3 regions of the Streptomyces sp. NPDC006393 genome follow, and region 2 is predicted to be linked to each of the others. Evidence: riboswitches for the same ligand, from Rfam matches in the RefSeq annotation. Region 2 holds a riboswitch; each other region holds the start of a gene.
The links. A riboswitch is a leader RNA that binds a small molecule or an ion and turns the genes downstream of it on or off. The one in region 2 is predicted to bind thiamine pyrophosphate.

Region 1: another riboswitch for thiamine pyrophosphate. It lies ahead of thiC (phosphomethylpyrimidine synthase ThiC); the one in region 2 lies ahead of ABZ484_RS11060 (thiamine ABC transporter substrate-binding protein).
Region 3: another riboswitch for thiamine pyrophosphate. It lies ahead of thiO (glycine oxidase ThiO); the one in region 2 lies ahead of ABZ484_RS11060 (thiamine ABC transporter substrate-binding protein).

The regions. Positions count from the first base shown of each region.
Region 1 covers NZ_JBEXZD010000031.1:865-8,150, forward strand. The annotation lists gene ABZ484_RS15475 (metallophosphoesterase) at 1-495, shown strand, start outside; gene ABZ484_RS15480 (hypothetical protein) at 689-1,549, shown strand; gene thiC (phosphomethylpyrimidine synthase ThiC) at 1,671-3,455, opposite strand; TPP riboswitch at 3,448-3,625, opposite strand; gene ABZ484_RS15490 (YibE/F family protein) at 3,697-5,058, shown strand; gene ABZ484_RS15495 (SsgA family sporulation/cell division regulator) at 5,149-5,586, opposite strand; gene ABZ484_RS15500 (IclR family transcriptional regulator C-terminal domain-containing protein) at 5,684-6,481, opposite strand; gene ABZ484_RS15505 (DUF5326 family protein) at 6,784-6,996, opposite strand; gene ABZ484_RS15510 (cupin domain-containing protein) at 7,176-7,286, opposite strand, start outside.
Region 2 covers NZ_JBEXZD010000018.1:12,506-19,791, reverse strand. The annotation lists gene ABZ484_RS11065 (iron ABC transporter permease) at 1-1,203, opposite strand, end outside; gene ABZ484_RS11060 (thiamine ABC transporter substrate-binding protein) at 1,260-2,342, opposite strand; TPP riboswitch at 2,424-2,529, opposite strand; gene rlmN (23S rRNA (adenine(2503)-C(2))-methyltransferase RlmN) at 2,676-3,782, opposite strand; gene ABZ484_RS11050 (hypothetical protein) at 4,047-4,769, shown strand; gene ABZ484_RS11045 (hypothetical protein) at 4,939-5,112, shown strand; gene ABZ484_RS11040 (YciI family protein) at 5,239-5,592, opposite strand; gene ABZ484_RS11035 (hypothetical protein) at 5,698-6,003, shown strand; gene ABZ484_RS11030 (hypothetical protein) at 6,031-6,210, opposite strand; gene ABZ484_RS11025 (phosphatidate cytidylyltransferase) at 6,258-7,286, opposite strand, start outside.
Region 3 covers NZ_JBEXZD010000006.1:73,219-80,504, forward strand. The annotation lists gene pknB (Stk1 family PASTA domain-containing Ser/Thr kinase) at 1-809, opposite strand, end outside; gene ABZ484_RS04865 (thiazole synthase) at 1,050-1,844, opposite strand; gene thiS (sulfur carrier protein ThiS) at 1,848-2,048, opposite strand; gene thiO (glycine oxidase ThiO) at 2,045-3,208, opposite strand; TPP riboswitch at 3,206-3,317, opposite strand; gene ABZ484_RS04880 (FAD-dependent oxidoreductase) at 3,412-4,641, shown strand; gene ABZ484_RS04885 (Rv2175c family DNA-binding protein) at 4,785-5,150, shown strand; gene thiE (thiamine phosphate synthase) at 5,299-5,991, shown strand; gene metF (methylenetetrahydrofolate reductase [NAD(P)H]) at 6,142-7,065, shown strand; gene ABZ484_RS04900 (hypothetical protein) at 7,122-7,286, shown strand, end outside.

The DNA.
Region 1 (7,286 bases), on a different contig from region 2:
TGGCTGCTCAACGGCGGCCAGAAGTCCGACATGGACCGCCTCCAGGACCACCACCTTCAGTGGATGGCCCGCCTCGACGCGATCGAGGAGGTCGACGGCTATCTGCTCGTGCACTCCGACACCACCGCCTACCTCGACTACGGCGACTCGATCGAAGAGGTCAACGACACCGTCCGCGAGACGCTCACGCGCAACGACGCGGACGAATGCTGGGACCTGTTCCGCAAATTCACCAAACGCTTCTCCTTCCGCGACGAGGGCGGCGCCGACGCCGTGCGCTCCCTCCTCGATACGTACGGCGGCACCCGCATCGTTCACGGCCACAGCCCCATTCCCTACCTGCTGGGCCACGTCGGCTCCGAGGACGGCGACGACACCGCGGACCCCGTGGTGGAGGGACCGCACGTCTACGCCGACGGACTGGCCATCGCGATGGACGGCGGCGTGACCATGGCCGGAAAGCTGCTGGTCCGGCAACTTCCGCTGGACTCCTGACCGTTCACCGCGCGGGCGTCCCCACGCCGCCCCCGGGCACGGCCGGGCACCCAATGGCACCCAATTTGTGAAAACCCCCTGTCACCGCGCGCCGTCACGGCTCTACCATCGGCTTATCCGTAGCAGGCTCCCCTCCGTTTCTGCCCGACGGCTCGCCGCCATGCGAGCCCCAAGCCCTACGGAGCATCGGGGGATGCACATGAACAGCGTTCCGCAGCACCTGTTGAGCGAGGACCGCCAGGAATACGAGCGGATCCTCGATGAGGCGCTGCGCTCCGCCCCACACCGCCCGGAACTGGCCGCGCTCGGCCAGCGACTCAACGCCGAACAACTGCGCACCATGGCGCTCAACGCCACCGCTCTGATCACCGCGGCGGCCGCCGCCGAGTACCACCACTACGTGAAGATCCGCGAGGAACTGCGCAGGCCCGCACCATCCACCCCGTCGTCCGCCGGCGAGACCGGCTCCTCCGAGCCCGGCGGGGCCGCGACCGGGCTCGCCGCCACCATGGGCGAGGTCGCCGAGACCACCGGCGCGGGCGCGGGCGCCGTCGTCGCGGTCCTCGCCCCCGTGCTCGCCGGAGTCGCGGCGGCCCTCTTCCTGCTCGTCGGCTACATCCTGGAGATGCTGGACCCGGCCCCCGCCTTCGCCCGGACCATGGTCACGGCGGGCTGGGTGTTCGGCGCCGTGACCGCGGCCTCGATCGTCGTCGCGGGCATCGGGCTGCTGCTCACCGCCCTGCGCAACCGCCCGTCGCCCGAGACGGGACCGTACGGCGAACTGGGCGCGGAACTGACCCAGGCCAGGCAGGCCTGGCACGACGCCCTGCTGGAACGCGGCATCCTGCCGTTCCTGCGCGACGCGCTCGCCGCCTCCGGCTCGACCGCACACCGTACGGACCCCTCGGCACCGAGCGGCCGCATCCCGCAACTCGGCTACGGCCGGCCCGGTTTCAGCAGCCCCGACGACGGCGTCCCGAGCTCCCGTCCGAGCTTCTCCAGCCCGGACTTCACCAGCCCGGACTTCGGAGGGCCCGAACACCAGCCGGAGTGACCAGCGCACCGGGGCCGCACCGGCCGACTCCCTCGGGGGCAGGCGGCTACGGCACCGGCTGGTCCGGGAGGCACAAGCGGTGCCCCCGGACCAGTACGACCACGGTGACGCTCCGCCGCGCTCAGTCGGCGATCGGCAGGTACACCCGGTTCCCCGCCTCCGCGAACTCCTTCGACTTCCGAGCCATGCCCTCCTCGATCTCGTCGCGGCTGGTGCCGTGTTCACGCCGGATGTCCTGCGAGATCTTCATCGAACAGAACTTCGGGCCGCACATCGAGCAGAAGTGGGCCGTCTTCGCGGGTTCCGCCGGGAGGGTCTCGTCGTGGAACTCCCGTGCCGTGTCCGGGTCGAGGGCGAGGTTGAACTGGTCCTCCCACCGGAACTCGAAGCGGGCGTCGGACAGGGCGTCGTCCCACTGCTGCGCACCGGGGTGTCCCTTGGCGAGGTCGGCTGCGTGAGCGGCGATCTTGTAGGTGATGACACCGGTCTTGACGTCGTCCCGGTTGGGCAGGCCCAAGTGCTCCTTGGGCGTGACGTAGCAGAGCATGGCCGTGCCCCACCAGGCGATCATCGCGGCACCGATGCCGGAGGTGATGTGGTCGTACGCCGGAGCGACGTCCGTCGTCAGCGGGCCGAGCGTATAGAACGGAGCTTCATCGCAGATCTCCTGCTGAAGGTCGATGTTCTCCTTGATCTTGTGCATCGGGACGTGTCCCGGGCCCTCGATCATGGTCTGTACGTGGAAACGCCCGGCGATGCGGTTGAGTTCCCCGAGCGTGCGCAACTCCGCGAACTGGGCCTCGTCGTTGGCGTCCGCGATGGAGCCCGGCCTGAGACCGTCACCGAGGGAGTACGTGACGTCGTAGGCGGCGAGGATCTCGCAGAGCTCCTCGAAGTTCTCGTAGAGGAACGACTCCTTGTGGTGCGCGAGACACCAGGCCGCCATGATCGAGCCGCCGCGCGAGACGATGCCGGTCTTGCGGTTCGCGGTCAGCGGCACATACGCCAGGCGCACGCCGGCGTGGACCGTCATGTAGTCCACGCCCTGTTCGGCCTGCTCGACGACCGTGTCCTTGTAGATCTCCCAGGTCAGCTCCTCGGCCTTGCCGTCGACCTTCTCCAGGGCCTGGTAGAGCGGCACGGTGCCGATGGGAACAGGGGAGTTGCGCAGCACCCACTCACGGGTGGTGTGGATGTTGCGGCCGGTGGAGAGGTCCATGACCGTGTCGGCGCCCCAGCGGGTCGCCCAGGTCATCTTCTCGACCTCCTCCTCGATCGAGGAGGTGACCGCGGAGTTGCCGATGTTCGCGTTGACCTTCACCAGGAACCGCTTGCCGATGATCATCGGCTCGATCTCCGGGTGGTTGACGTTGGCCGGCAGTACCGCGCGACCCGCCGCGATCTCCTCGCGGACGACCTCGGGAGAAACGTTCTCCCGGAGTGCCACGAACTCCATCTCCGGCGTGATCTCCCCGCGGCGCGCGTACGCGAGTTGCGTCACCGCCTGGCCGCCACGCCCGCGGCGCGGCTGGCGCGGCCGGCCCGGGAACACCGCGTCGAGGTTGCGCAGGCCCCCACGCGGCGAGGTGTGCTTGATCCCGTCGTCCTCGGGACGTACGGGACGGCCCGCGTACTCCTCGGTGTCGCCGCGGGTGATGATCCAGTTCTCCCGCAGCGGTGACAGGCCCCTGCGGACATCGGTGTCGACGAGCGGATCGGTGTACGGGCCCGAGGTGTCGTACAGCGTGACCGACTGCCCGTTGGTGAGGTGCACCTGACGGACCGGCACCCGCAGGTCGGGGCGTGAACCCTCGACATACCCCTTGTGCCAGCCGATGGACTTCCCGGCCTCCTGGGACTTCTCGTCCTGAGCGGAGGCAGGCGTGCGTACGTCCTTGTTGGTCATGAGACCTACTCCCTACGCCGGCATTACCCGGTAACAGGTTCGGCGGTCGACGCAGCGGTTCTCGTCTGCCGGCGTTTCATGTGAAACATCACTCGTTCCACGTGAAACATCGCAAAGACGAAGGTCAGCGCCCTCTCAGCCCGGTGCTCCGAGCTCCCGCGTGTGCAAAGGTGTCTCCACGCTAGCGTCATTTGTGGCGCGGTGAACAGTGGGCCCCTGCCGTTCTTGCGATGATCTGGCGGTGACCACGACACAGCAGTCCCCCCACGGGCCGCCTCCCGGGAGTGGCGGGCACGCGCACGCGCACGGCCACAGCCATGGACCGGCCGCCCCCGTCTCCCAGCACCTCCGCAAGGTCATCGCGGCCATCCTGATCCCGTTCGCCGCCGCGGTCGTGGTCGGGCTCGTGGTGCTCTGGCCCGGCGGCGCACCGTCGCACCAGCGCACCGGTGTGGGCTTCGACCGGCAGACGCAGCAGGCCACGGTCACCAAGGTGGTGGCGGTGAGCTGCAAGTCGGTGAACGCCTCCGGGGACACGCCGACCGGCGACACCTCGACGGCCGAGGGCTCCTCCGCGCAAGCCCAGGCGACCGGCACCTGCAAGAAGGCCACGGTCCGTGTCGACACCGGCAACGACAAGGGGCGTACCTTCACCGAGATCGTGCAGCCGGACCAGTCACGGCAGTTGCACCAGGGCGAGGAGGTCGTGGTCGCCTACGAACCCTCCGCACCGAAGGAACTGCAGTACTCGGTCACCGACGTCAACCGGCGCTTCCCGATGGCGCTGCTGGCCGGTGTCTTCGCGCTCGCCGTCGTGGTCGTGGGGCGGATGCGGGGCGTCATGGCGCTGATCGCGCTGGCGGTCAGCTTCCTGGTGCTGAACCTGTTCGTCCTGCCCGCGATTCTCCAGGGTTCGAACCCGCTGCTCGTGGCCGTGGTGGGGTCGAGCGCCATCATGCTGATCGCCCTGTACATGTGTCATGGCCTGTCCGCCCGCACATCGGTGGCGGTGCTCGGTACGCTGATCTCGCTGGTGCTGATCGGCGTCCTGGGCTCACTGTTCATCGGCTGGGCCGCGCTCACCGGCAACACCGACGACAACACCGGTCTGATCCATGGCCTGTACCCGTCGATCGACATGAGCGGTCTGCTGCTCGCCGGGGTCATCATCGGCTCGCTCGGCGTCCTCGACGACGTGACCGTGACGCAGACGTCGGCGGTCTGGGAGCTGCACGAGGCCAATCCGGCGATGGGCTGGCGCGGTTTGTACCGCGCGGGCATCCGCATCGGCCGCGACCACATCGCGTCCGTCGTCAACACCCTTGTCCTGGCCTACGCGGGCGCGGCGCTTCCGCTGCTGCTGCTCTTCTCCATCGCGCAGAGCAGCGTGGGGACCGTCGCCAACAGTGAGCTGGTCGCGGAGGAGATCGTCCGCACGCTGGTGGGCTCGATCGGCCTGGTCGCCTCCGTGCCGGTCACCACCGCCCTCGCGGCACTCGTGGTCTCGGCCGACCGTACGGGGAGCGGGCCGATGCCCGGGCGCGCGATGCCCGGCGTGCCGGCTCCCGCGCGCGGCGGCAGGGGAAGACGCCGCAAGCGGTGACCCCGGGGGACGGGATCTCCTGTCGCTTCATGTGACCGGGGTACGCGGTGAAGCGTTACGCCACCGCACACGCCCCGTTGCCGAAACGCTTCAGCCCGCGCTCTGTTCCTCGGCCAGGATGCGCCCCAGGGCCTCGTCGAGGTGCGCGTCGAAGTCGGCCAGAGCACCCTCTTGGCCCAGCGGCACCAACTTGTCCGTGCGGTCCAGGAACGCCACGAGAGGTGCCGTGGAGGAACGGAACAGCGCCCGGTCGCCGCCGACCTGAAGGCGGATCAGAACCTCGCTCAGCGAGTCCGCGTCCGCGGGCGAGATCCGGACATCGCCGTCCCCGCACGGTGTGCCCACCCCGTCGATCAGCAGCTCCCGTCCGAAGGCCCAGGTCACGGGGGCATCTCCGGGCAAGTGGAACGTCAGCCGTACGGCGTAGGGATCACAGGTCTCGTACCGCAGCTCCACCGGGATGCGGAAGGAGAGCTCCTCGGACACGAGAAAGCTCATCATGACCTCTGCCTGTACGGACTCGCGCATCGCTACCCCGTCATCTGCCGTCGACTGGCCGGGAATCATCCCCGTGACACTGTGGCATCTTGCTGAACGTACACAGCAGATCACAAGGAGTAAGTTTTCAGATACTGATAGCGAGCGCGAGGGCGCCGGCACACCGTTCCACCTCGTGCTGCAGTTGCAGCGCCGCGGTCATCAGCCGGTCGTCCTGGTGGGCGGGAAGCGACAGGGCGAACGTCACCGCCGTCGCGCCCACCGTGATGGGAACGGCCGCGCAGACCGTCCCCAGGGCGTACTCCTGCCGCTCCGTCACCGGCTGCATCCGGCGCATCCGTTCCAGACGCCGCAGAAAGCTGTGATCGTCACGGACCGTGTACGGAGTGATGGACCGCACGGGATAGCGGTCGAGGTGGTCGCGGCGGGCGCCGTCGTCCAGCTGGGACAGCAGGCACTGGCCGATGGCGTGCGCATGCCCGGTCTCCCGGAAGTCGGCCCACTCCTCGACCGCCGGACCGGCCGGGGTGTCGGAGACGCACATGACGTCGATCTCGCCGTCCCGGTACATCGCGTAGTACACGGGCGCACCGATCAGATCACGCCATTGTGCGAGCGTCTCGACGATCGTGGTGCGACGTTTCTGCGCGGCTCCGCTGCTGCTCAGCCGCTCGGCCGCCTCACCCAGGAAGAACAGCCCCCGGTCGCGGTGCAGATAGCCCTCATGGACCAGGGTGCGCAACAGGTGATATGCGGTGGGAAGGGCGAGGCCGGTCTCACGGGCCAGTTGTTTGGCCGGAGCTCCGTACTCGTGGCGCGCGACGGTTTCCAGCAGGCGCATCGCGCGCTGCACCGATCCGATGAGGGTCTGCTGCGGCTGAGCGTCCTGCTGCTCCAGCGTCGTCCCGGCATAGGACTGCCCCACCGGCGGCGCGGAGCGCGGCTGTGCGGGAAGCCCCGGGGAACGGGACGGCGTCCGGGGGCCAGGAGGCGCGTGCGGTCCTGCGGGTGCGGTGTCAACCGTGGCCAAGGGTCACTCCCGTAGCACGAGGGGGCAGCCCGTGCGGGGAGACACGGGTGGGAAACGCTGCCCGCGGGGGTCCTGCCCCCACGTCGATGCCCGGACCCTATCCGCCCGCCACCGCTTGCGGGCGGCCTGTCCGGGAAACTTCCCCCCCGCGAGGGAACCGGCGATTCCTGTTACCGATCACCGGTGTCCCCGCGTGCTCACCAGTCGCCGCGGGAGGAGGACCCCGCCATGAACTTCCGCACGATGTAGATCAGGCCGCCGACCAGGGCGACGAAGACCAGCAGCTTGAACAGCAGGCCGATCACGAAGCCCACCACGCTCGCTATCAGGCCGCCGAAGACGACCAGGGCGATGACCGGCACCGCGATCCACTTCACCCACCACGGCAGACCCGCGAAGATCTCTCGCATTGCCCTCGTCCTTACCTCTCCGCCGGCCCAGCGCCGGTGTCCGTCGGTGCCCCGCACCCCACGGTGCCGGGCACTGTCGATGTCCTGCACTCGATGCTATGACCGCCGGCGGCTCCGGCGGGGGCTTCGCACCCTTGTCATCCCCTGACCGTCCCCCTAGGGAACCCTGAGACGGCGCCTCAGGCTTCCGGCGGAGAGAAGACCACCAGGACCCGCAGATCCTCGCTGATGTGATGGAACTTGTGGGCTGCCCCGGCCGGTACGTACACCACGCTGCCCCGGGCCACCTC
Region 2 (7,286 bases):
CAGGATCCAGGACTGCCTGAGGTCGAGGGGCGGCTCGTCCAGCGCGATCAGGAAGCCGAAGCCGACCGTCACGGCCGACACCCCGAGCGGCAGCATCAGCAGCGCGTCGAAGCCGCGCACGATCCGGCCGGAGTCCCGGCGGGCGAGCGCGGCCGCGGCGAGGCCGCCCACGGCCACGGCGACGGCGGTCGCGGCGGCGGCGTAGGACAGGGAGGCGCCGATGGCGTGGATCGGCGCGACCAGGAAGGTGCCGCCGTCGGCGTCGGTCAGCGCCCGGTAGTAGCCGAAGCCGGGTGCGGTGAGCGAGCGCTGCACCAGCACGGCGAGCGGCAGCAGCAGGAGCAGGGCGATCGTGGCGAGGACGGCGGCCAGCAGCGCCCACTGGCCCGCGCCGCGCGGACGGCGGGCCGTGAGGGAGGCGTCCACCAGCTTCAGCGCGGACTCCCGGTGCCGTACGGTCCAGGCGTGCACGGCCAGGATCGCGCCCACCGCCAGGAACTGGACGATGGTCAGCACGGCGGCGGTGGACAGGTCGAAGATCTCGGAGGTCTGCCGGTAGATCTCCACCTCGAGGGTGGAGAAGGTGGGGCCGCCGAGGATCTGCACCACGCCGAAGGAGGTGAAGGTGAACAGGAAGACCATGAGCGCGGCGGCGGCGAGGGCCGGGGCCAGGGCGGGCAGGGTGACCTTGCGCCAGGCCGTCAGCGGCGAGGCGCCCAGCATCCGGGCGGCCTCCTCCTGCCGCGGGTCGAGCTGGGCCCACAGCCCGCCCACCGTCCGTACGACGACCGCGTAGTTGAAGAAGACATGGGCCAGCAGGATCGCCCACACCGTGGTGTCCAGCCGCAGACCCCACAGCTCGTCGAGCAGCCCCCCGCGCCCGACCAGGGCGAGGAAGGCGGTGCCGACGACGACGGTGGGCAGCACGAACGGCACGGTGACCACGGCCCGAAGGACCTGGCGGCCGGGGAAGTCGAAGCGGGCCAGGACATACGCGCCGGGCAGCGCGACCAGCAGGGTGAGCGCGGTGGACGCGAGCGCCTGCCAGGTGGTGAACCACAGCACGTGCCGGATGTCGGACTGTCCGAGCACGTCCACGATCCGCCCGACGTGCCAGGTCCCGTCGTCCTTCAGACCGCGCCGGACGATCGCGGCGACGGGGTAGGCGAAGAACACCGCGAAGAACGCGACGGGCACGGCCATCAGGCCGAGCCGCGCCGCGTTCCCCTTGCGGCCGCCCGTACGGTCCCTGCCGCCGGCTACTTCAGGACGAGCGAGGTCCACGACTTGACCCACTGATCACGGTCGGCGGCGATCTTGTCGGGGGCCATGGTCTCCGGGTCCTTGGCCTGGGGGCCGTACTCGGTGAACTCCGCAGGCACCTGGGCGCCCTTGGTCACCGGGTAGACGAACATGTTCAGCGGCATGTCGTCCTGGAACCGCTTGGTGAGCAGGAAGTCGAGGAACGCCTTGCCGCCCTTGGTGTTCCGGGCGTTGCTGAGCAGTCCCGCGTACTCGATCTGCCGGAAGCAGGTGCCGTACGCCACCCCGGTCGGCGCGGTCTTCGGCCTGGGGTCGGCGTAGACGACCTCGGCGGGCGGCGAGGACGCGTAGGAGACGACGAGCGGACGGTCGCCCTTGGCCTTCTTTCCGCCCGCGGATCCCGAGAACTCCTGGTCGTAGGCCTGCTCCCAGCCGTCGACGACCTTCACGCCGTTGGCCTTGAGCTTCTTCCAGTAGTCCTGCCAGCCGTCGTCACCGTACTTGGCGGCGCTGCCCAGCAGGAAGCCGAGGCCGGGCGAGGAGGTGGCGGCGTTCTCGGTGACGAGCAGGTTCTTGTACTGCGGCTTGACGAGGTCGTCGAAGGAGGCCGGCGGGGCCAGCTTGTGGTCGGCGAAGTACTTCTTGTCGTAGTTGACGCAGATGTCGCCGGAGTCGATCGGTGTGACCCGGTGCTCGGCCTCGTCGACCCGGTACTCGGGGAGCACCAGGTCGGAGCCCTTGGCCTGGTACGGCTGGAACAGGCCGTTGTCGAGGGCGCGGGAGAGCAGCGTGTTGTCGACACCGAAGAAGACGTCGCCCTGCGGGTTGTCCTTGGTGAGGATGGCCTTGTTGACGGCCTGGCCGGCGTCGCCGTCCTCGAGGACCTTGACGGTGTAGCCGGAGCTCTTCTCGAAGTCCTGGAGCACGTTCTTGGAGACGGCCCACGAGTTGTGGCTGACGAGGGTCACGGTCTTGGAGTCCGCGGCCTTTGACGTCCCCTTGCCGTCGGTCGAGCCGCACGCGGACAGCGTGACGAGGCCGAGTCCGACCGCCACGGCGACGAACGTCTTGTTGTGCACTGGATGTCCTCCTGGGGGTTGGCCAGGAAGAGACGCGGCCCTGCCCGGGATCCGCGAGGATGCCCGGGCAGGGCGCAACAGCTCGAGTGATGACCGAACTTCCTACCCAGAATGACCTGGGCGAGGTTCAGAGGGTCTGCGGCCGGTGCCGCACTCTCAGCGCTGTGGCGCTCCCCTGTCGGAATATGAAGATATGAACGCCCACAGACTACCGCCCGTCCGGCTCCCGGCCACCACCCGGCCGTCGACGGGCCACCACCCGACCATCGACCGGCCACCGTCCGGCCGTCGACGGACCAATGTCCGGCCGTCGTCCGGCCACCGTCCGTCCGGCTACCTCTCGGTGGCCGCCAGCTGACCGCACGCCCCGTCGATCTCCTGGCCGCGGGTGTCCCGGACGGTCACCGGCACCCCGTGCGCCGCGATCGCCTCGACGAACGCCTTCTCGTCCTCGGGGCGGGAGGCGGTCCACTTGGAGCCGGGGGTCGGGTTGAGCGGGATCAGATTGACGTGCACCGGCTTGCCCCTCAGGAGGCGGCCGAGCCGGTCGCCGCGCCAGGCCTGGTCGTTGATGTCCCGGATCAGCGCGTACTCGATGGACAGCCGGCGCCCGGACTTCGCGCTGTACTCGAAACCGGCGTCCAGCACCTCCCGCACCTTCCACCGTGTGTTCACGGGAACGAGGGTGTCGCGCAGCTCGTCGTCGGGGGCGTGCAGGGAGATGGCGAGCCGGCACTTGAGGCCCTCGTCGGCGAACCGGTGGATCGCCGGCACCAGGCCCACCGTGGAGACGGTGATCCCGCGCTGGGAGAGCCCCAGCCCGTCCGGCTCGGGGTCCGTCAGCGCGCGGATGGCACGGATCACCCGGTTGTAGTTGGCGAGCGGCTCGCCCATGCCCATGAAGACGATGTTGGACAGCCGCGCCGGTCCCCCGGGCACCTCGCCGTCCCGCAGCGCCCGCATCCCGTCCACGATCTGATGCACGATCTCGGCGGTCGACAGATTCCGGTCGAGTCCGGCCTGGCCGGTGGCACAGAACGGGCAGTTCATCCCGCACCCGGCCTGCGAACTGATGCACATGGTCACCCGGTCCGGGTAGCGCATCAGCACCGACTCCACGAGCGTGCCGTCGAACAGCCGCCACAGCGTCTTGCGGGTGGTCCCCTGGTCGGTCGACAGATGCCGCACGACCGTCATCAGCTCGGGAAGCAGCGCCTCCTGCAGCTTCACGCGCGATCCGGCCGGAATGTCGGTCCACTGCTCCGGGTCGTGCGCGTACCGCGCGAAGTAGTGCTGCGAGAGCTGCTTGGCACGAAACGGCTTCTCACCGATCGCGGCCACGGCCTCCTTGCGCTCGGCGGGCGAGAGATCGGCAAGGTGCCGCGGCGGCTTCTTGGCTCCGCGCGGGGCGACGAAAGTGAGTTCTCCGGGCTTGGGCATGGTGGTACCAGTGTCGCAGATCATCTCCGGGGCCCCAGGCCGGAGCGGGGTGGGGGTGGTCATCTGCGGGCGGCGCCTGTCAGGGGACGGCCCGGGCCCGGCGCTGTCAGCTCTCCAGGTGCAGGCTTCACAGACAGGGCCGCGCGCACTGTTCCATGGTTCGCGGCATGCCACGTTGGAGAGAACCCTTACGGAGAAGGCCCGCTACGTGGGGGGAACATGGGTCCTAGGTTTTCGATCATGATACATACTGCTATACGCAGCTTGGATCTCTACGTAACCCTGGGAGCGGCGGTTACATTCGGCGTTCTAGGCCTGGTGGGGAACGCCTCACAGAACGTAATAACCTCCGGAATTCTAGCAATCCTGGCCCTTGTAGCCATATCTCTTTTGAGGTTGCGCTCACAGGGTGAAAAGATCAATCAGTCTCTGGCTGAAATCAAAGACCGACCGAGCGCAGATCGCTTCTTCTCCGAGGTTGACGACAGGGATGAGATCAGGGAGATGATCTCGTCATCGCGAGAAGTATGGCTTCACGGCTGGACGCTCGGAATACACCTTGTCTCATACGCGGATGAGATCAGGAGAGCCGTCACCAAAGGTCTGCATATCAAAATTCTCGTGATTGAACCGCATAGCACGGCCATGACTGTCGCGGCCAGCGAGGCAGAGAACCATAGTGCAGACGAACTCAGCTCCAACTTGGAGGCCAACCTCAGAAGACTGGCTGCACCGATCGAAGGACCCATAGCTGGAAAATTGGAGATCAAGACCCTCAGTTACGTTCCTCACAACACGGTCATCGCTTCCGATCCGTCAGCCAGACATGGGAAAATTGTCATGCGAATCGCGACTTTCCGGGCGGACCATTGGCAGCGGCCAACCTTTACAGTCACTCGGCAGAACGATCCCGGGTGGTACGACTTCTTCAAGACGCAGTTTGACAGCAAGTGGGAATCAGGACGCCTGTATGCGTCACTCCCGTAGAACGGACGCCACAAGCCGGTCCACTGATCACGGGTCTCGCCCGCCGGCAAGGCTGACGAAGCCCATGGGCGTCAGTGGTCGCCACTGAGCGACGGCGGCCGGCCCACAAGGGTGGCTTCACCCCCTGCCTCAAGGGGCACACGGTCAGTGAGACTCACGGAGGTACGAGATGAGCGCCGGAGAACGGGCCAAGGCAAAGGCCGAACAGATCGTCGGAAAGACCGTGCGGACGGCGGCCCACGCGATGCACAAAGAAGCCCTCGCGGCGAAAGGCGCCGCTCTCGAAGCACGAGGCAAGATGCGGGGCGCGAAGGAACAGACCAAGGGCTCCTTCAAGCGCTGAGCGTGCTGCCGCAGGCTTGAACCCGTACCAGGAACGGCTGAAGGCCCAGGGAGAGGGAAACGACCTCTTGCCTGGGCCTGCGGTGTTCGGAGCGGGCGTCAGGTGGTGGATCCGCGGATCGGGGGCTCAGCTCTCGGGGTCGTACATGATCTCGCGCACCTCCTGTGCGCACCGGCACGCCTCGGCGATCTTCGCAGCCCACATGAGCGCGTCCTCGCGCGAGGGGACCTCGATGATCGAGAAACCGCCGACGACCGCCTTGGTCTCGGGGAACGGTCCGTCCGTGACCGTGCCGTCGGTGGCCACGAGGCTCGCCTGCTGACGTTCCACCCCGGCGCCGAAGATCCAGACACCTGCGTCCTTGGCCTCCTGGACCACCCGGTGGGAGGCCTCGCCGACCGCCGCGAAGTCCTCCTCGGGGAAGGTCATCGATCCGTCGTCGAACGAGATCAGGTACCGCGCCATCGTGTTCGCCTCCATGTTCAGCGACCACCCGGCCGCCTCGTCGCTGCTCCCGGTCCGACAGAGCGCCTGTCAGCTTCTCATCGGTCGGGCGTCGTCGGTCCGAGGTGGCATGATCCGGTCATGAGCCTCGCCGCGCGACAGCTCGCCCTGGCCATGCTGGACCGTCAGCTTCTGCTCGGGCGCAGGCGTCTCGATGTGGCGGAGGCGGTTCGCCGGGTCTGGATCCAGGTGTTCCGGTCGCCGGAGCACGCCGGGTCCACGCTGCTGAACCTCGTCGTGGACGACCTGGACGGCGCGCTGTCGGAGCTCGCGGGCCGGGGCATCCGGGTCGGGGAGATCCAGCCGGGCGCCCAGCGGGTGCGGTTCGCCGCGGTCCACGACCCGGACGGCAACCGGGTCACGCTGATCGAGAATCCGGTGACGTAGCCGCAGCTCCCGGTGCGGCGCGGGTGGTCAGGACAGGATGCCGGCGATGGCGGTGACGAACCAGGACGCGTATGTCTTCGTCCGGTGCCAGCCGTTGCAGTAACGCCGCGGCCGGCGCCGCCCGCCCTGCGCGATGAGCGCCTCGCACCAGCGGCACGGCAGGTCGCCGTGGTAGGTGCCGTCCTTCTCCAGCCTTGCCCGCCCCATGAGCGGAAACCTTAGTGGCAGGTCCCGCCCGGGGGGAGGCGCGGTCGTCAGCTGCCTCCGACGAACAGCACCAGGAGCAGCCACACCACCGGGGCCGTCGGCAGGAGGGAGTCCAGGCGGTCCATGATGCCGCCGTGGCCCGGGAGCAGGGTGCCCATGTCCTTGATGCCCAGGTCGCGTTTGATCATGGATTCGCCGAGGTCGCCGAGGGTGGCGCTGGCGGCGACGGCGAGGCCGAGGACGAGGCCCTGCCACCAGGCGCCGTCGTCGATCAGGAACTGCGTGCACAGCGCCCCCGCCACCATCGCGAAGGTCACCGCGCCGAACAGGCCCTCGCGGGTCTTGCCGGGACTGATGCGGGGGGCGAGTTTGTGCTTGCCGAAGCGCCAGCCGACGGCGTACGCGCCCGTGTCGCTGACCACGGTGAGGATCAGGAAGGTCAGGACCCGGAAGGGCCCGTCGTCCGCGGTGAGCATCATCGCCACGAAGGTGGCCAGGAACGGCACGTAGAACGCCGCGAAGACGCCGGCCGTGACGTCCTTCAGATAGCCCTCCGGCGGCTGTGTCATCCGCCAGACCAGGACCGCGAGCGCGGTCAGTGCCATCGCCACCCAGGCGCCCTCGGCGTCGCGGACGTACCCGGCGACCACCATCGCGGCGCCGCCGACCGCCAGCGGAACCAGCGGAGCCCTGATGCCCTTGCGCTCCTCCAGCCGCTTGGTGAGCTCCCACAGGCCGACCACGACCGCGACCGCGATCACGCCCACGAACACGGCCTTGACGATGAACAGCGAGGCGATGATCACCACGCCGAGCCCGAGGCCGACTCCTATGGCAGCGCCCAGGTCACGGCCCGCGCTCTTCTTCTGCGGGGCGGGCGCCGGTTGCGGGGCGTCGGGCATGGGCTCCGGATTCTGCTGTGCCGTCCGGTGGGCGGGCGGCGTCTGCGGCGTGTCGTGGGGCCGAGGCTGGGGCTGGTGCTGAGGCTGGTGCTGGGACTGATGCTGGGGCGCCTGGTACGGCTGCGGGTCGTAGGTCCCCGGCTGCGGGTCGTACATCCCGGGCGGCCCCGGCTG
Region 3 (7,286 bases), on a different contig from region 2:
AGCAGCGCCACCGCGTCGTGCGGCCGTACCTCCGGGTTGCGGGCGGTGGCCGTCGCCACGAGCTCGTCCAGCTCGTACGCGAGCCCCGGCACGGCGGCCGACGGCGCGGGCACGTCCTCGTGGAGGTGCTGGTAGAGCACCTGGGCGGGGCTCTCCCCCTGATGGGGCTTGCCACCGGTCAGCATCTCGTAGAGCACGACCCCGCACGCGTAGACGTCGACCCGGGGGTCGGCGGTGCCCTGTTCGATCTGCTCGGGGGCGAGGTAGGAGACGGTCCCGAGGACCGTGCCGGTGGTGTTCGTCACCGTGTTCACGGCCCGCACCAGACCGAAGTCGGCGACCTTGACCCGGCCGTCGTCCCCTATCAGGACGTTCTCCGGCTTCATGTCGCGGTGCACGAACCCGGCGCGGTGCGCGGCGCCGAGCGCGGCGAGCACCGGCTCCAGGATGTCCAGAGCGGCGCGCGGCTGGAGCGCCCCGCGCTCGCGCAGCACGTCGCGCAGGGTGCAGCCGGAGATGTACTCCATGGCGAGGTAGACGTACGACCCGTCGGTGCCCTGGTCGAAGACCTGCACGACGTTGGGGTGGTCCAGGCGGGCCGCCGACTTGGCCTCCCGTATGAACCGTTCCACGAAGGAGCCGTCGGCCGCGAGCGAGGGGTGCATCACCTTCAGGGCGAGGACGCGGTCCAGGCGGGTGTCCAGGCCCCGGTAGACCGTGGCCATCCCGCCGACGGCGATCCGCGCGTCGACGCGATAACGGCCGTCGAGCACCTGCCCGACCAATGGGTCCTGAAGGGTCGTATCCACGCAGGCGAGTGTACGAGCCACGACGGACACCCACCCCTCCCAGCCGGGTTCGGCAGCGCGACTGAAGCCGACCTGTGACGGTGCCGCCGCCGTCTGCGGGCAGTCGTGCGCCACGGAGCCTGCGGGCAGTCCTGCCGCACGCCAGCCTGCGGGCAGTCGTGCCGCAGGGCGGCACGGGTGAGCGCAGGGCGGCACCCACCCGAGCGGCAAGCGAACGACGCACCGCAACCCCACGAGCACCTAGAAAGCCGGCCGCTCCGGATCCAGCACGGCCAAGCCCTCCGCAGGAGAGGACGCCTCGGCGAAGTGCCGCTTGGGGATCCGCCCCGCCAGCCGCGCCATCCGCCCCGCCGCCACCGCGTGCCGCATCGCCTCGGCCATCACCGCCGGCTCCTGCGCCCGCGTCACCGCGGAGGCGAGCATCACCCCCGCACACCCCAGCTCCATGGCCAGCGCCACGTCCGAGGCCGTGCCGGCGCCCGCGTCCAGGATCACCGGCACGCGCGCGTGCTCGACGATCAGCTGGAAGTTGTGCGGGTTGCGGATGCCAAGACCGGACCCGATCGGCGAGCCCAGCGGCATGATCGCCGCACAGCCCACGTCCTCCAGCTTTCGCGCCAGCACCGGGTCGTCGTTGGTGTACGGCAGCACCGTGAAGCCGTCGTCGACCAGCGTCTCCGCCGCGTCCAGCAGTTCGATCGGGTCCGGCAGCAGCGTCCGCTCGTCGGCGATGACCTCCAGCTTGATCAGGTCGGTGCCCAGCGCCTCGCGCGCGAGACGGGCCGTGAGCACCGCCTCGCCCGCCGTGAAGCAGCCCGCCGTGTTGGGCAGCACCCGGATGCCCAGCTTCTCCAGCACCGACAGCACGGAGCCGTGCACCGAGGGGTTCACCCGGCGCATGGCGACCGTGGTCAGTTCCGTGCCGGACGCCACCAGGGCCCGCTCCAGCACGTCCAGGCTGGGCGCACCGCCCGTGCCCATGATCAGCCGGGACGCGAAGGACGTGGCACCGAGGACAAGGGGATCGTCGGCCATGGGTCAGCCTCCCTGCACCGCGGTCAGCACTTCGACGCGGTCGCCCTCGCTCAGGGTCGTGGACGGCCACTGCGCGCGCGGGACGACGGTCTCGTTGAGGGCGGCGGCCACCCCGGAGGGCGCCGCGGTCAGGCTCCGCACGACGGTGTCCAGAGCGGTGCCGGGCGAGAACCGGTGGGGCTCGCCGTTGACGGAGATGTTCATGCGGGCTGCTCCGTGAGGGCGGCGGCGAAGCGCCGCGGGGTGAAGGGACGGGCCTCGTCCGGGAGTTCGCCGGTGGCCAGGGCGTGCGCCATGGCGTCACCGGTGACCGGGGTGAGCAGCACGCCGTTGCGGTAGTGGCCGGTGGCCAGCAGCAGCCCGTCCAGCTCGGTCGGGCCGAGCAGCGGCGCGTTGTCGGGTGAGCCGGGGCGAAGCCCGGCCCGGGTCTCGGTCAGCGGCAGCTCGGTGATCCCGGGGACCAGTTCGTGGGCGTCGCGCAGCAGTTCGTACACCCCGCCGGCCGTCACCGTCGTGTCCCAGCCCAGCTCCTCGCTGGTGGCGCCGACGACCAGCTCGCCGCTCACCCGCGGCACCAGGTAGACGTGGCTGCCGCGCACCACGGCCCGCACCGTGCGGCTCAGGAACGGCGCGTACCGCTTCGGCACGGTCAGCCGCAGGACCTGCCCCTTGACCGGCCGCACCGGTGGCAGCACCTCGTCCGGCACCCCGGCCAGCTGCCCGCTGCGGCTGCCCGCGGCGAGCACCACCTGTCCCGCGCCGAGCTCCGTGCCGTCGCGCAGCACACAGCCGGCGGCCCGGTCCCCGCGCACGGTGAGCCGCTCGGCCCACGCGCGGTGGACGACCACCCCGGCCCGCTCGCACGCGGCCACCAGGGCGGCGGCGAGCCGTCGCGGGTCGATCTGGTGGTCGCCGTCGACCCGCAGCCCGCCGCGCACGCCCGGCGCGAGCATCGGCTCCAGGCGCCGGCAGTCCCGCCCGGACAGCCACTCCGACTCCAGGCCCGAGGCGCGCTGGAGGTCGTGCAGTTCCCGCAGGTGGGCGCGGTCGTCGGCGTCCAGCGCCACGGCGAGCGTGCCGCAGCGGCGGTAGCCGAGGTCGTGGCCGGTCAGCTCGGTCAGCTCGGCCGCGAAGTCCGGGTAGCGGCGGGCCGAGGCGAGGTTCAGCCCGAGCAGCGTCTGCTCGCCGTAGTGCAGTTCCGTGACGGCGGCCAGCATTCCGGCCGCGACCTGCGCGGCCCCACCGCCCGGTTCGGGGTCCACCACGGCCGTGGTGAACCCGCGCTGCGCGGCCCGCCAGGCCGTCACGAGTCCGATGATCCCGCCCCCGATGACGAGGACGTCTGACGTACGTGGCAACGACATGGGCGTCCAGCCCCTCCCTTCGCCGGCATGACCCGGATCAGGTTCGTACGGTCGGAGGCCGCCAGCCTCCCTCTCAGCCCGGTGCGTCCGGGCTCCCGCGAGTGCTTGTCGGAGGCCACCCTAGCCCCTGGGGCGGAGCACTCGTAAGGGAGCCTCTCGCATGCCCCCTGACCGACCGAACCGTCGGTGACTATGGTGATCAGGTGAGCGAGCAGACGCAGGAACAGGGCATGTCACAGCCGCGGCGGGTGGTCGTCGTCGGTGCGGGCATGGCCGGTGTGCAGACCGCGGTCGCCCTGCGCGAGCAGGGCTTCACCGGCACCGTCACGCTGATCGGCGCCGAACCCCACCAGCCCTACGACCGGCCGCCGCTGTCCAAGGCGGTGCTGCTCGGCAAGGCCGAGGGCTCGGCCTTCGACGTCGACTTCGAGTCGCTCGCCCTCGAACTGCGGCTCGGCTGCGAGGCGCTCGCCGTCCGCCCCGAGGCCCATGTGCTCGACACCTCCGAGGGGCCGGTGCCCTACGACGTCCTCGTCGTGGCCACCGGCGCCGAACCGGTCCGGCTGCCCGGCGCCGAGGGCGTCCCCGGCGTCCATCTGCTGCGCACCCTCGACGACGCCGAACGGCTGCGGCCCGTGCTCGCCGAGCAGCACGACATCGTGGTCGTCGGCGCGGGCTGGATCGGCGCCGAGTTCGCCACCGCCGCCCGCGAGGCGGGCTGCGCGGTGACCGTCGTGGAGGCGGCGGACCGGCCGCTCGCCGGGGCCCTGCCCGCCGAGGTGGCCGCGCCGATGACCACCTGGTACGCCGACAGCGGGGCCGAGCTGCGCACGCACGCGCGCGTGGAGCACGTCGAGCCCGGTGCGGTGGTGCTCGACGACGGCTCACGGCTGCCCGCGGGCGCCGTCGTGGTCGGCATCGGCGCACGCCCCGCGACCGCCTGGCTCGCCGGTTCCGGCATCGCGCTGGGGGAGCAGGGGGAGGTGCTCGCCGACGACCGTCTGCGCACGTCCGTGGCGGACGTGTACGCGGTCGGGGACTGCGCCTCCTTCCCCTCCGGGCGGTACGGCGAGCGGCTGCTCGTCCACCACTGGGACAACGCGCTCCAGGGTCCGCGCACGGTCGCCGCCAACATCATCGGCCTGACGCCCGCCGTCTACGACCCGGTGCCGTACTTCTGGTCCGAGCAGTTCGGCCGTTTCGTGCAGTACGCCGGTCACCACACGTCCGCCGACGCCACCGTCTGGCGCGGCGAGCCGTCCGGCCCGGCGTGGACGGTCTGCTGGCTGCGCGGGGACCGGCTGGTCGCCCTGCTGGCGGTCGGCCGGCCGCGGGACCTGGCACAGGGCAGACGGCTGATCGAGGCCGGCACGCCGATGGACCCGGAGCTGCTGGCGGACCCGGCCAGGCCGCTGAAGGCGGCCACGGCGTAGCGCCGCGGGGCGCGCCACGGGGCGTGTCGCGGGGTTTCGCGGGGGCGTCGCAGGGCGCCGTACGTGCGATGTTCTCCCGCGGGTTCTCCCAGGTGGACGGGCCTGACTTCCGACTGTCAGTGGCGGATGGCAGGCTTGGATCCGTGACCGAGATTGACGCGAAGATCGATGCTCTCGTCCCCGACTGGCTCACCCTGCCCGAGATCGCCGAGATGTTCGGCGTCGAGGTGACGAGGGTGCGGCAGCTGGTGAAGGAGGGCCAGCTCATCGCCGTACGCCGTGGTGAGAACCGCGCACTGCACGTCCCCGCCGCCTTCATCGACGGGGACAAGGTCGTCAAGGGCCTGTCCGGGACCCTGACGCTCCTGCGGGACGACGGTTTCACGGTCGAAGAGATGATCGAGTGGCTCTTCACCCCCGACCCGAGCCTGCCCGGCACCCCCGCGCAGGCCCTGAGCGAGAATCGCGGCACGGAGGTGAAGCGCCGCGCCCAGGCGCTCGCCGTCTGACCGGTACCGCCTGAACAACCCGATCCGGCGTACGGGCCACGGCCGGGCGGCCACGGCCGCTTCGCCACAGCCGCCCCGCCGCGGCCCGTACGCCCTCGACACACCGCGCCGACAACGCAGCACCGCACCCAACCGGGGGGATCCACCCATGCCCGTGCCCGCCACCGACACCGCCGCAGTCGCAGCCACCGCCCGTGACCGGCTCGCCGGCGCGCGCCTGTACCTGTGCACGGACGCCCGCACCCGCCAGGGCGACCTGCCCGAGTTCCTCGACGCGGTGCTGGCCGGCGGGGTCGACATCGTGCAGCTGCGCGACAAGGGCATGGAGGCGGGCGAGGAGCTGGAGCACCTCCAGGTGTTCGCCGACGCCTGCGCCCGCCACGGCAAGCTGCTCGCCGTCAACGACCGCGCCGACGTCGCCCACGCCGCCCGCGCGGACGTGCTGCACCTCGGCCAGGGCGATCTGCCGGTGCCCGCGGCCCGCGCGATACTCGGCGACGGTGTCCTGATCGGCCGCTCCACGCACGCCGAGTCCGAGGCCGCCGCGGCCGCCGTCCAGGACGGCGTGGACTACTTCTGCACGGGCCCCTGCTGGCCCACCCCCACCAAGCCCGGACGCCACGCGCCCGGCCTCGGCCTGGTCCGGTACACGGCGTCCCTCGGCACCGACCGCCCCTGGTTCGCCATCGGCGGCATCGATCTCGGCAATCTGGACGAGGTCCTCGACGCCGGCGCCCGCCGCGTCGTCGTGGTCCGGGCGATCACCGAGGCCGAGGACCCCGGCGCGGCGGCGGCGGAGTTCGCCAAGCGGCTGCGGCAGGATCCGCCGGACACCCTCTAGCCAGAGGGGGTCGCCGCGGACGGACGGCGGGAGGAGTGGTTCCCGCCCTCTTGTCCGGTGGTTGTCCGATGGGTGGACAAGAATCCGGCAATTCCGGCAAATTCCCGGCGTTCGGTTGGGGGACCGCCGCCCCCTGGCTAACCTGCGAGTATGGCCCTCGGCACCGCATCCACCAGGTCGGACCACGCCCGCACCGTGCGCGACATGCTCGCGACGGGCAAGACGACGTATTCGTTCGAGTTCTACGCCCCCAAGACCCCGAAGGGCGAGCGGAACCTGTGGAACGCGCTGCGCCGGGTCGAGGCCGTGGCGCCCGACTTCGTCTCCGTGACCTACGGCGCGGGCGGCTCGACGCGCGCGGGCACGGTCAAGGCGACCGAGGCCATCGCCTCCGACACCACGCTCACCCCGATCGCCCACCTCACCGCCGTCGACCACTCGGTGGCCGACCTGCGCAACATCATCGGGCAGTACGCCGACGCCGGGATCCGCAACATGCTGGCGCTGCGCGGCGACCCGCCCGGTGACCCGATGGGCGACTGGGTGCCGCACCCCCGGGGCCTGACCTACGCCGCCGAACTCGTCGAACTGATCAAGACCTCCGGTGACTTCTGCGTCGGCGTCGCGGCCTTCCCCGCGATGCACCCGCGCTCCGACGACTGGGAGACCGACGTACGCCACTTCGTCGACAAGTGCCGCGCGGGCGCCGACTACGCCATCACGCAGATGTTCTTCCAGCCCGAGGACTATCTGCGGCTGCGCGACCGGGTCGCGGCCGCCGGCTGCGACACCCCGATCATCCCCGAGGTCATGCCGATCGCCAGTGCGAAGACCCTGGCGCGGATCCCGTCCCTCACCAACGCCGCCTTCCCGGCCGCCCTGAAAGAGCGGATCCTCACAGCACAAGACGATCCGACGGCGGTACGCTCCATGGGCATCGAGTTCGCCACGGAGTTCTGCGCGCGGCTGCTGGCCGAAGGGGTGCCCGGACTGCACTTCATCACGCTCAACAACTCCACGGCGACGCTGGAAATCTACGAGAACCTGGGCCTGCACCACCCGCCGCAGGCCTAGACCGGCCGTATCCGCGTACGACAGACTGCGAAGCGGCCACTGGGAGAGGGGCGTACATGGGCTGGACGGTCCTCTACATCGCGTTCGGCATCGTCGCGCTGTGGCTGCTCGGTGAGGTGCTGCTGCAGTACAAGGCGCGCCTGCGCTGGCGGTTGCTCGCCTTCGCCGGCTTCCTGTGTGTCGTGCTCGGTGTGCTGATGCCGTCCGTGGTGGTGATCGGC